Regions from separate parts of the Agrobacterium sp. 22-209-1 genome, predicted to be linked through region 2. Evidence: riboswitches for the same ligand, from Rfam matches in the RefSeq annotation. Region 2 holds a riboswitch; the other holds the start of a gene.
What was found. A riboswitch is a leader RNA that binds a small molecule or an ion and turns the genes downstream of it on or off. The one in region 2 is predicted to bind cobalamin.
Positions count from the first base shown of each region.

Region 1: it holds a riboswitch for cobalamin, as region 2 does, so the genes downstream of both, nrdH (glutaredoxin-like protein NrdH) here and ACQZ48_RS13435 (DUF1636 family protein) in region 2, are expected to answer to the same signal.

Region 1 covers NZ_JBNWCH010000007.1:233,515-238,030, forward strand. Annotated here, with positions in the region: gene nrdE (class 1b ribonucleoside-diphosphate reductase subunit alpha) at 1-1,752, opposite strand, end outside; gene nrdI (class Ib ribonucleoside-diphosphate reductase assembly flavoprotein NrdI) at 1,740-2,138, opposite strand; gene nrdH (glutaredoxin-like protein NrdH) at 2,151-2,372, opposite strand; cobalamin riboswitch at 2,629-2,852, opposite strand; gene ACQZ48_RS17225 (nucleoside triphosphate hydrolase) at 2,986-3,615, opposite strand; gene ACQZ48_RS17230 (ATP-binding cassette domain-containing protein) at 3,612-4,394, opposite strand; gene ACQZ48_RS17235 (ABC transporter permease) at 4,394-4,516, opposite strand, start outside.
Region 2 covers NZ_JBNWCH010000005.1:85,832-90,347, reverse strand. Annotated here, with positions in the region: gene cobN (cobaltochelatase subunit CobN) at 1-420, opposite strand, end outside; gene cobW (cobalamin biosynthesis protein CobW) at 423-1,460, opposite strand; gene ACQZ48_RS13435 (DUF1636 family protein) at 1,457-1,882, opposite strand; cobalamin riboswitch at 2,003-2,217, opposite strand; gene cobO (cob(I)yrinic acid a,c-diamide adenosyltransferase) at 2,351-2,968, shown strand; gene ACQZ48_RS13425 (cobyric acid synthase) at 2,970-4,427, shown strand; gene cbiB (adenosylcobinamide-phosphate synthase CbiB) at 4,414-4,516, opposite strand, start outside.

The DNA.
Region 1 (4,516 bases), on a different contig from region 2:
CTTCAGTGCCTTCCAGTCGTCCTGTGTCGGAATGGCAATGCCGGCCTTTTCGAAGAGCTCACGGACCTTTTCCGTCGCGGGCAGCCATTCCCTGTCGGTATATTTGTCGAAATAGTCGCCCGAGGCATATTTGGAGTTCTCAAAGCCCTTGAAGCTCTGGCCCCTTTCCACGGCAAGGCGGTTACTGGCGCGGATGGCGTGATAGGTCACGGTGTAAAAATAGATATTGGTGAAATCGACGCCTTCTTCGGAACCATAGAAAATGCGCTCGCGCGCCAGATAACCGTGCAGGTTCATCTGGCCGAGGCCGATAGCGTGGCTCGCATCATTGCCCTTTTCCACCGAGGGAACGGAGGAAATGTGGCTCATATCCGATACCGCCGTCAGCGCCCGGATGGAGGTCTCGATGGTCTTGCCGAAATCGGCCGAATCCATTGCCGCAGCAATGTTGAGCGAGCCGAGATTGCAGGAAATATCCTTGCCCATTTGGCTATAGGAGAGATCGGCGTTGAACTCGCTCGCTTCGCTGACCTGCAGGATTTCCGAGCAGAGATTGCTCATGCTGATACGGCCGGCAATCGGATTGGCGCGGTTCACCGTATCTTCGAACATGATGTAGGGGTAACCGCTCTCGAACTGGATTTCGGCGATCACCTGGAAGAATTCGCGCGCCTTGATCTTCCTCTTACGGATGCGGCTGTCGGCTACCATTTCATGGTATTTTTCGGTGACCGAGATTTCGGTGAAAGGCACGCCATAGATCCGCTCCACATCATAGGGCGAAAACAGATACATATCCTCATTATTGCGGGCGAGTTCGAAGGTGATATCGGGGATCACCACGCCGAGCGACAGCGTCTTGATGCGGATTTTCTCGTCGGCATTTTCACGCTTGGTATCGAGGAAGCGCATGATATCCGGGTGGTGGGCGTGCAGATAGACCGCGCCGGCACCCTGGCGCGCGCCAAGCTGGTTGGCATAGGAAAAGCTGTCTTCCAGCAGCTTCATCACGGGAATGACGCCGGATGACTGGTTTTCGATCTGCTTGATCGGCGCGCCGGCCTCGCGAATATTGGTCAAGGACAGGGCCACGCCGCCGCCGCGCTTGGAAAGCTGCAACGCCGAATTGATGGAGCGGCCGATGCTTTCCATATTGTCTTCCACACGCAGCAGAAAACACGAGACCAGCTCGCCGCGGCTCTTCTTGCCGGCGTTGAGGAATGTTGGGGTTGCCGGCTGGAAGCGGCCGGAAATGATCTCATCGACCAGATTGCGGGCAAGCTGCTCATCACCGCGCGCAAGGGCCAGCGCCACCATGCAGACGCGATCCTCGTAACGCTCGAGGTAACGTTTTCCGTCGAAAGTCTTCAGCGTGTAGGAGGTATAATATTTGAACGCCCCAAGAAATGTCGGAAAGCGGAATTTCCGGGCATAGGCTTCGTCATAGAGGTCGCGAACGAAATTGAAGGAGTACTGGTCCAGTACCTCCTGCTCGTAATATCCTTCCGCCACCAGATAATCGAGCTTTTCCCTGAGATTATGGAAAAACACAGTGTTCTGGTTGACGTGCTGGAGAAAATATTGCCGGGCAGCCAGGCGATCCTTGTCGAGCTGGATTTTCCCGTTCTCGTCATAAAGGTTCAACATCGCGTTCAGCGCGTGGTAGTCCAGAGCCGCATCAACCGGTTTCTGGCTTGCGGCTACGGGCTGTTTGGCATCCTTGCGCAGCGCGCTTGAGGTCAGCGTGTCCAAAATCGTTCCAATCCATGTTTGACGTTGGCGACATCTTCTTCCGTGCCGAGAAGCTCGAAACGATAGAGAAACGGCACAGCGCATTTACGCGAGACGATATCTCCGGCGGATGCGAAAGCTGCGCCAAAATTCGTGTTGCCCGCCGCTATGACGCCGCGAATGAGATTTCGGTTGGAGGGCTCGTTCAAAAACCGGATGACCGGTTTCGGCACGGCCCCTTTTGTACCCCCACCCCCATAGGTGGGGGTGACGAGCACATAGGGCTCGGACACGTGGGGAACATCTTCCTCAACGCCAAGCGGCAGGCGAAACAATCGCCGTCCCAGTTTCAGAAGGAAACGATGGGTGTTTTCAGAACGGCTGGAATAATAGACGATCAGGCCCATCGCCCTGCCGCCTCAGCTGATCGCGCCGATCATATCCGGCCGGAAACCCGCCCAATGGCGTTCGCCGGCAACGACCACCGGAACCTGCATGTAACCGAGGCCACGAACATGATCGAGCGCGTCAGCATCTTCGGAAATATCGATGATCTCATAGGGAACGCCGATGCGGTCGAGGGCGCGGTAAGTGGCAGTGCATTGGACGCAGGCCGGCTTGCTGTAAACGGTGACGGTCATAATTTCCTCTCTCGAAGCCGGTTTCGGACACGGCTCAACATTGCCGATTGCAATCACAATCGGGCGGCGATGGATCTTTCATTAGGGTGGGCATGCGCAGCTTTTAGCCGCGTAAAATCACTGTCTACGCCGACGAGCGCAGCAACTCAAACAAATGCACTGGCATGACTTCACCCCGAAGCTTGTTCTGGAGGGGGCAGAAAAGGGCGCACGCAAATCATTTGCGTCAGACACCTTCCTCCGGACACCCCGCCCGTGGACGTTTGCGCTCAAGGCAGGTCTCCTGACTTGCGGGTCACAACATCTATTCCAGCCTTCCCGGTGCGCTAAGCTCCAGTGACCCAAATCGGAACGATGCTCGCCGCTTACAGTTGCGGGGGCAGTTTCGGCCTTGCTTCGCCCTGATGGCGTCACGCACCGAATTCCCGTCTTAGCTCCCAATCCTTGCGAATCGGAAGAACCTCGAACACCACATATAGTATATGAGGAATTTTTTGCGTCAATGAATAGACACAGGAAAGCCCTACCCTGTGGATCAAAAAGATTCAACACGTGGTTAACAACGGCTTAACAGCACATGCGTGCCGCCGCTCAAAGAGAGAAAAGCGTTAATCTATTCCCAGATATCGATGCGAATATCGGCGGGACGGGCGTTTTCGATCACCCTTTTTCCGTTGGGAAGATCGTTTTCGAACAGTTTGGCGTGGATTTGAGTGGCATCGAGGCCATAACCCTGCCATCTGTTGCGCAGTCTCTCTTCAAGCACCGCGACGGATGGACCCACAAAAATAGTGAGATCGAAGCTGCCGGCCAGTGTCGTCCAGGGCGCCTCGTTGAGCAGCAGATAATTGCCTTCGGCAAGGATCAGGCGCGTGTCCGGCGCAATCGCTCGGGCAGAGGCAATGGCGATTTCGCGGGAGCGGTCGAAAACCGGGACAAGAACTTCCTGGCCCCCCTTACGAACGGCGGAGACGATATCAAGGAAACCGCGCACGTCGAATGTTTCGGGCGCGCCCTTTCGCGGCAGCAGCCCCCGTTCTTCAAGAATGCCATTGTCCATATGGAAGCCGTCCATGGGCAGGACGGCGGCCGTTTCGCCTCGTGCGAGCAAAGCATCACAAAGCGCATCTGCCAGCGTGGATTTGCCGGCCCCAGGGGGACCGGCAATGGCGACGATAAAACGGGATTTACCTTCTGCCCGCCGAAGAACATCCTCGGCGATCGTTTCAAGCTTCAGCGTCATGCGGCAAGCGTTTCCTTCGGCGCTTCCTTGGCACCGGTCATGAAGGCGACGGCATCCGACATCGAATAGTCCTTCGGATTGATGACGCACAGGCGCTTGCCTAGCCGGTGGATATGGATGCGATCCGCGACCTCGAAGACATGCGGCATGTTATGCGAGATCAGGACGATCGGCAGGCCGCGGGAGCGCACGTCGAGGATAAGCTCCAGAACACGTCGGCTTTCCTTGACACCAAGTGCCGCCGTCGGTTCGTCGAGGATGACGACCTTGGAGCCAAAGGCTGCCGCACGCGCCACCGCCACACCCTGACGCTGACCGCCGGAAAGGGTTTCCACCGCCTGATTGATGTTCTGGATCGTCATCAGGCCGAGTTCCGACAGTTTCTCGCGGGCGAATTTTTCCATGGCCGGGCGGTCCAGCGCCCGGAACAAACTGCCCTGAATGCCGGATTTACGGATTTCCCGCCCGAGAAACATATTGTCGGCTATGGAAAGCGCCGGCGAAAGCGCGAGGTTCTGATAGACCGTCTCGATGCCGGCCTTTCGCGCCTCGATTGGCGAGCGGAACTGGACGGGCTGGCCTTCCAGTCTGATCTCCCCTTCATCGGGTGTCACGGCACCGGAAATCGCCTTGATGAGAGAGGATTTGCCGGCGCCGTTGTCGCCGATCACGGCCAGGATTTCTCCGGGATAGAGATCGAAATCGGCATGGTCGAGGGCGGTCACACGACCATAGCGCTTGACGAGACTGCGTGCTGTGAGAATGGGTTCTTTTGCCATCAGCCTGCTACCTTTCTGATCCACTGGTCGATTGCTACAGCCATGATGATGAGGACGCCGATCAAGAGATAGGTCCATTGCGGATCTGTTCCGATAAGCCGGAGGCCGAGCGAAAAGACGCC
Region 2 (4,516 bases):
GAGGACCGAGGCCAAAATCCGCCGATCGACGGTCGAGGCCGCTTCCAGTTTCTCGTCCCTTTCGCTGCACTCACCCGGCAAAAGCAGAAGCTTGATGCCACGCCCGTGCGCAAGAATGGAAAGCTGATCGACGCCGTAACGCCAGCGTTCCGCGCCGCCGAGAATCCGGATAAGAATAACCTTGGCATGTTCCGCCGTCTTTTCGACCCAGAGATCGACCGACATGGGATGCCGAAGCTCGGAGAGGTTGGCGGCTGACAGGGAGGGGAGCGCCCCCCCTGTTCGCCGCCAGGCCTGTTCCAGCCCGGCAAGATCGCTTGCCGAAAAAGACAGTATCACCACATCAGACCGGGGCTGGTTGAGATCAACCGGCTCGATCAGATCGTCCAGAGACGAGGATGTGGTAGCGAGGATGTGCATCGTCAGGCGGCCAGCATCTGTTCGATCTTTTCGCGGTTGATGCCCTTTTCGCCGATGACGACGAGGCGGCTGCGGCGTTCCTCACCCGCAGCCCAGGGCCGGTCGTAATAATGGTTGACTCGGCTGCCGACAGCCTGCACCTGCAGGCGCATCGGCTTTGCGGCAATTTCGATGAAGCCCTTGATGCGCAGGACATTTTCGGCAGCGGCCGTCTTGGCGATACGGGCCGCCAGCGCTTCCGGATCGGTAACAGTCGGCAGATCGATGACGAAGCTGTCGAAATCGTCATGCTCGTGGTCGAGTTCGCCATCATGGTGGGTGCGGCGGTTTTCGATATCCTCTTCCACCGCAAGGCCAAGACCGATCAGCACGGCGGGGTCGATGGCGCCATTGGAGGCCACAACGATCTTTGCCGCCTTCGGCAGATGTTCGAGAACATGCGCCTTGGCCTTGTCCAGACCGGCGTCATCCAGCAGATCGGCCTTGGTCAGCACGATAAGATCGGCACAGGCGACCTGATCCTCGAAAACCTCTTCGACCGGGTCATCGTGATCGAGCGCCTCGTCATTTGCCCGTTGGGTGGCGAGCGCTTCCATGTCGTGCGCCACCTGACCCTCGGCAAGGGCGGCGCCATCCACTACGGCTACGACGGCGTCCACCGTCACACGGCTCTTGATCGCCGGCCATTGGAAAGCCTGCACCAAGGGCTTCGGCAGGGCAAGGCCCGAGGTCTCGATGAGGATATGCTCCACCTTCGGCTGACGGCTCAGAATCTGTTCGATGGCGGGCTGGAAATCATCCGCCACCGTGCAGCAGATGCAGCCATTGGCCAGTTCGACGATGTTTTCTTCCGGGCAGCTTTCAATACCGCAACCTTTGAGAATCTCGCCATCGATGCCGATATCGCCGAACTCGTTGACGATGATCGCCAGCCGCTTGCCGTCCAGCTTTTCGAGAAGGCCGCGCAGCAGCGTGGTTTTGCCAGCCCCCAGAAAGCCGGTGACGATGGTGCAGGGAACGCGGTCCAGAAGGGTGCTCATGATCTCTCCTCGGTAAAATCGAATGGGGGAATGCGCGCCACCATGCCGCGCTTTAAGGGTTCGGGGCGGCCGCGCCAGGGCATCAGGCCGTCGGGGGCGGCCGCCAGCAGCTGCGCACCGGTCAGCAAATCTTCCGCATCACCGGTCGTCAGCCCGCCGAAGACATAGGACCAGCCATTGGCGCTGCGCAGCACGGCGCTAAGCCCGCGCTTGCAATTGGCGAGGCAGTTGACGGAACGAACGGTGACACCGGTTTCCTGCGCCTTTGCGATGACGGCATCGGCGAGACGTGAACCGGGGCGCGGTTCGGCATTGGGATCGGTTTCATCGCGGCAGCTTCTGCAAACGAAGACGGTCACGCCGGACGCTGTTTCGTTCTGCGTGTTTCCGCCTGCACATGAAGATGTCGCTGAAATATCCAAACCGTATCGTTTCCCGCGCCTTACAAAAAATCTCGGGGGTGCGGATGCCGAATACGGCATGCGGACAGACGCAAGCCGGGTGTTCGATCTAACCGACTGACCGGAGCACCCCGCCCGGCAGACGTTTTTCCTGAAACGGCAGGTCTCCTGGCTCGCGGCTTTACATCCTGACACCGCCTTCCCGAACCCGTTAAGGCGTCCAGTGGCTTTACGGTGCGGGCTTACCGCTTACAGTTGCGGGGGCAGCCACGGAATGACCCGGTAATCGGGTTGGAACCGTGTTCCCTCTTAGCTTTTCCCGTTGCCGGGAAAAGACCGTCAGTCCGTTACCCTTAGGCTGAACGGGCGTGGGGGTCAATGCCGCGACCCTGTGGCCCGCACATTGCCGGGTGCGGCAAATTGGGTATAGTCGCCGCTCCGAATGGCGGGGCACCGGGTCCCACGCCGCTGGATGAAAAGGAAAACGCGATGACACGCGACATCAGCGACAGCGAAGCCGAACGTCACCGGCAGAAAATGGTCAACCGCAAAACGGTGCAGGACGCCGAGGTTGCGGAAAAGACCATCGAAAAAGGTCTGCTGATGATCAATACCGGCCCGGGCAAGGGCAAATCCACCGCCGCTTTCGGCCTTGCCCTGCGCATGCTCGGCACTGGGCGGCGGGTCGGCGTGGTGCAATTCATCAAGGGTGCATGGTCAACGGGAGAACAGCAGGCGCTGAATCTGTTCGGCGACAGGGTGGTGTGGCGCACCATGGGCGAAGGGTTCACGTGGGACACGCAGGATTTGAAGCGCGACGTCGCGGCGGCGGCAAAGGCCTGGGAAGAAGCCAAGGTCCTGATGGCCGACGAGACCGTCGGCCTGCTGATCCTCGATGAGCTGAACATCGCGCTCCGTTACGATTACCTGCCACTGGAGGAGGTGGTCGAAACGCTGTCCAGCCGAAGGCCCGATCTGCACGTCATCGTTACCGGCCGCAACGCCAAGCAACCGCTCATCGACGCGGCCGATATGGTGACGGAAATGACCCTCGTGAAACATCACTTCAAGGCGGGCGTAAAGGCGCAGGCAGGGATAGAATTCTGATATGACTGCGCGCGTGCTGATGTTTCAGGGAACCGGCTCGGATGTCGGTAAATCGCTGATGGTGGCCGGCCTTGCCCGTGCCTTCACCCGGCGCGGCCTGTCCGTCATGCCGTTCAAGCCGCAGAACATGTCAAACAATGCGGCCGTGACCGCCGATGGCGGCGAGATCGGCCGCGCACAGGCGCTGCAGGCACGGGCGGCGGGCGTGCCGCTTTCCGTGCACATGAACCCGGTGCTCCTGAAGCCGCAGAGCGAGACCGGCGCACAGGTGGTGGTGCAGGGCAAGATCGCCGGCAATGCCAGGGCGGCCGATTATCAGCACATGAAGGCCGGGCTGATGCCGCGCGTGCTCGAGAGCTTCAACCGCCTGAAACAACGGGCCGATCTGGTGCTGGTGGAAGGCGCGGGCAGCGCCTCCGAAATCAACCTGCGTACCAATGACATCGCCAATATGGGTTTTGCCAGAGCTGCGGACGCGCCTGTGATCCTGATCGGCGATATCGACCGGGGCGGCGTCATCGCCAGCCTCGTCGGCACGAAAGCCGTGCTCGAAGCTGAAGACGCGGCGATGATCGAAGGTTTCATCGTCAATCGCTTTCGCGGTGATCCGGCCCTGTTTTCAGACGGCATGCGGATAATTGCGGAACAGACCGGCTGGGCCTCTATCGGGCTTCTGCCACATTTCTCAGATGCCGCCAAACTGCCGGCGGAAGATGCGCTGGGGCTCTCCGGCCCGGCCCAACAGAAGCCTGGCGCAAAGATCCGCATCGCTGTGCCGATCCTGCCGCATATTTCCAATTTCGACGATCTCGATCCGCTGGATATGGAACCGGATGTCGAACTGATCCGCGTGCGGCCGGGCGAAACCATTCCGGCCGATTGCCGGCTGGTGCTGCTTTGCGGATCGAAAGCCACCATCGCCGATCTTGCCGTGCTGAAAGATGCGGGCCTAGACATCGATATAAAGGCGCATGTGCGGCGCGGCGGCTACGTTCTCGGCCTTTGCGGCGGATACCAGATGCTCGGAAAAACCGTTGCCGATCCTGACGGCATCGAGGGATCGCCGGCAACTGTCGATGGGCTCGGTCTGCTTGATGTCGACACGGTTTTGACGGGCGACAAAAGGCTGGTTTCCGTTACAGGCGTGAGCTTTGATGGTATTGGTTTATCCGGCTACGAAATGCATGTCGGGGAAACCACGGGAGCAGCGGGCAATCTGGCGTTTTCGACGATCGACGGGCATAGCGATGGAAGCATTTCACCCGACGGTCGCGTCTTCGGCACCTATATTCACGGCCTCTTCGCGGATAACAGCCAGCGGAGCGCGTGGCTGGAACGTCTCGGCGGGCAGGGCACGGAGCTGAACTATGATGAGCAGGTGCATACGGTTCTCGACCGTCTCGCTGCACATATGGAAAAGCACCTCGATCTCGACCGTCTGCTTGCTATAGCGCGATAAGGATCGCCAGAAGTCCGAACAGGCCGATCAATAGCAGGTCGGCAATCCGCACAAGCCGCAGCGCCCTGCGAATATCGCCGGCAACCAGC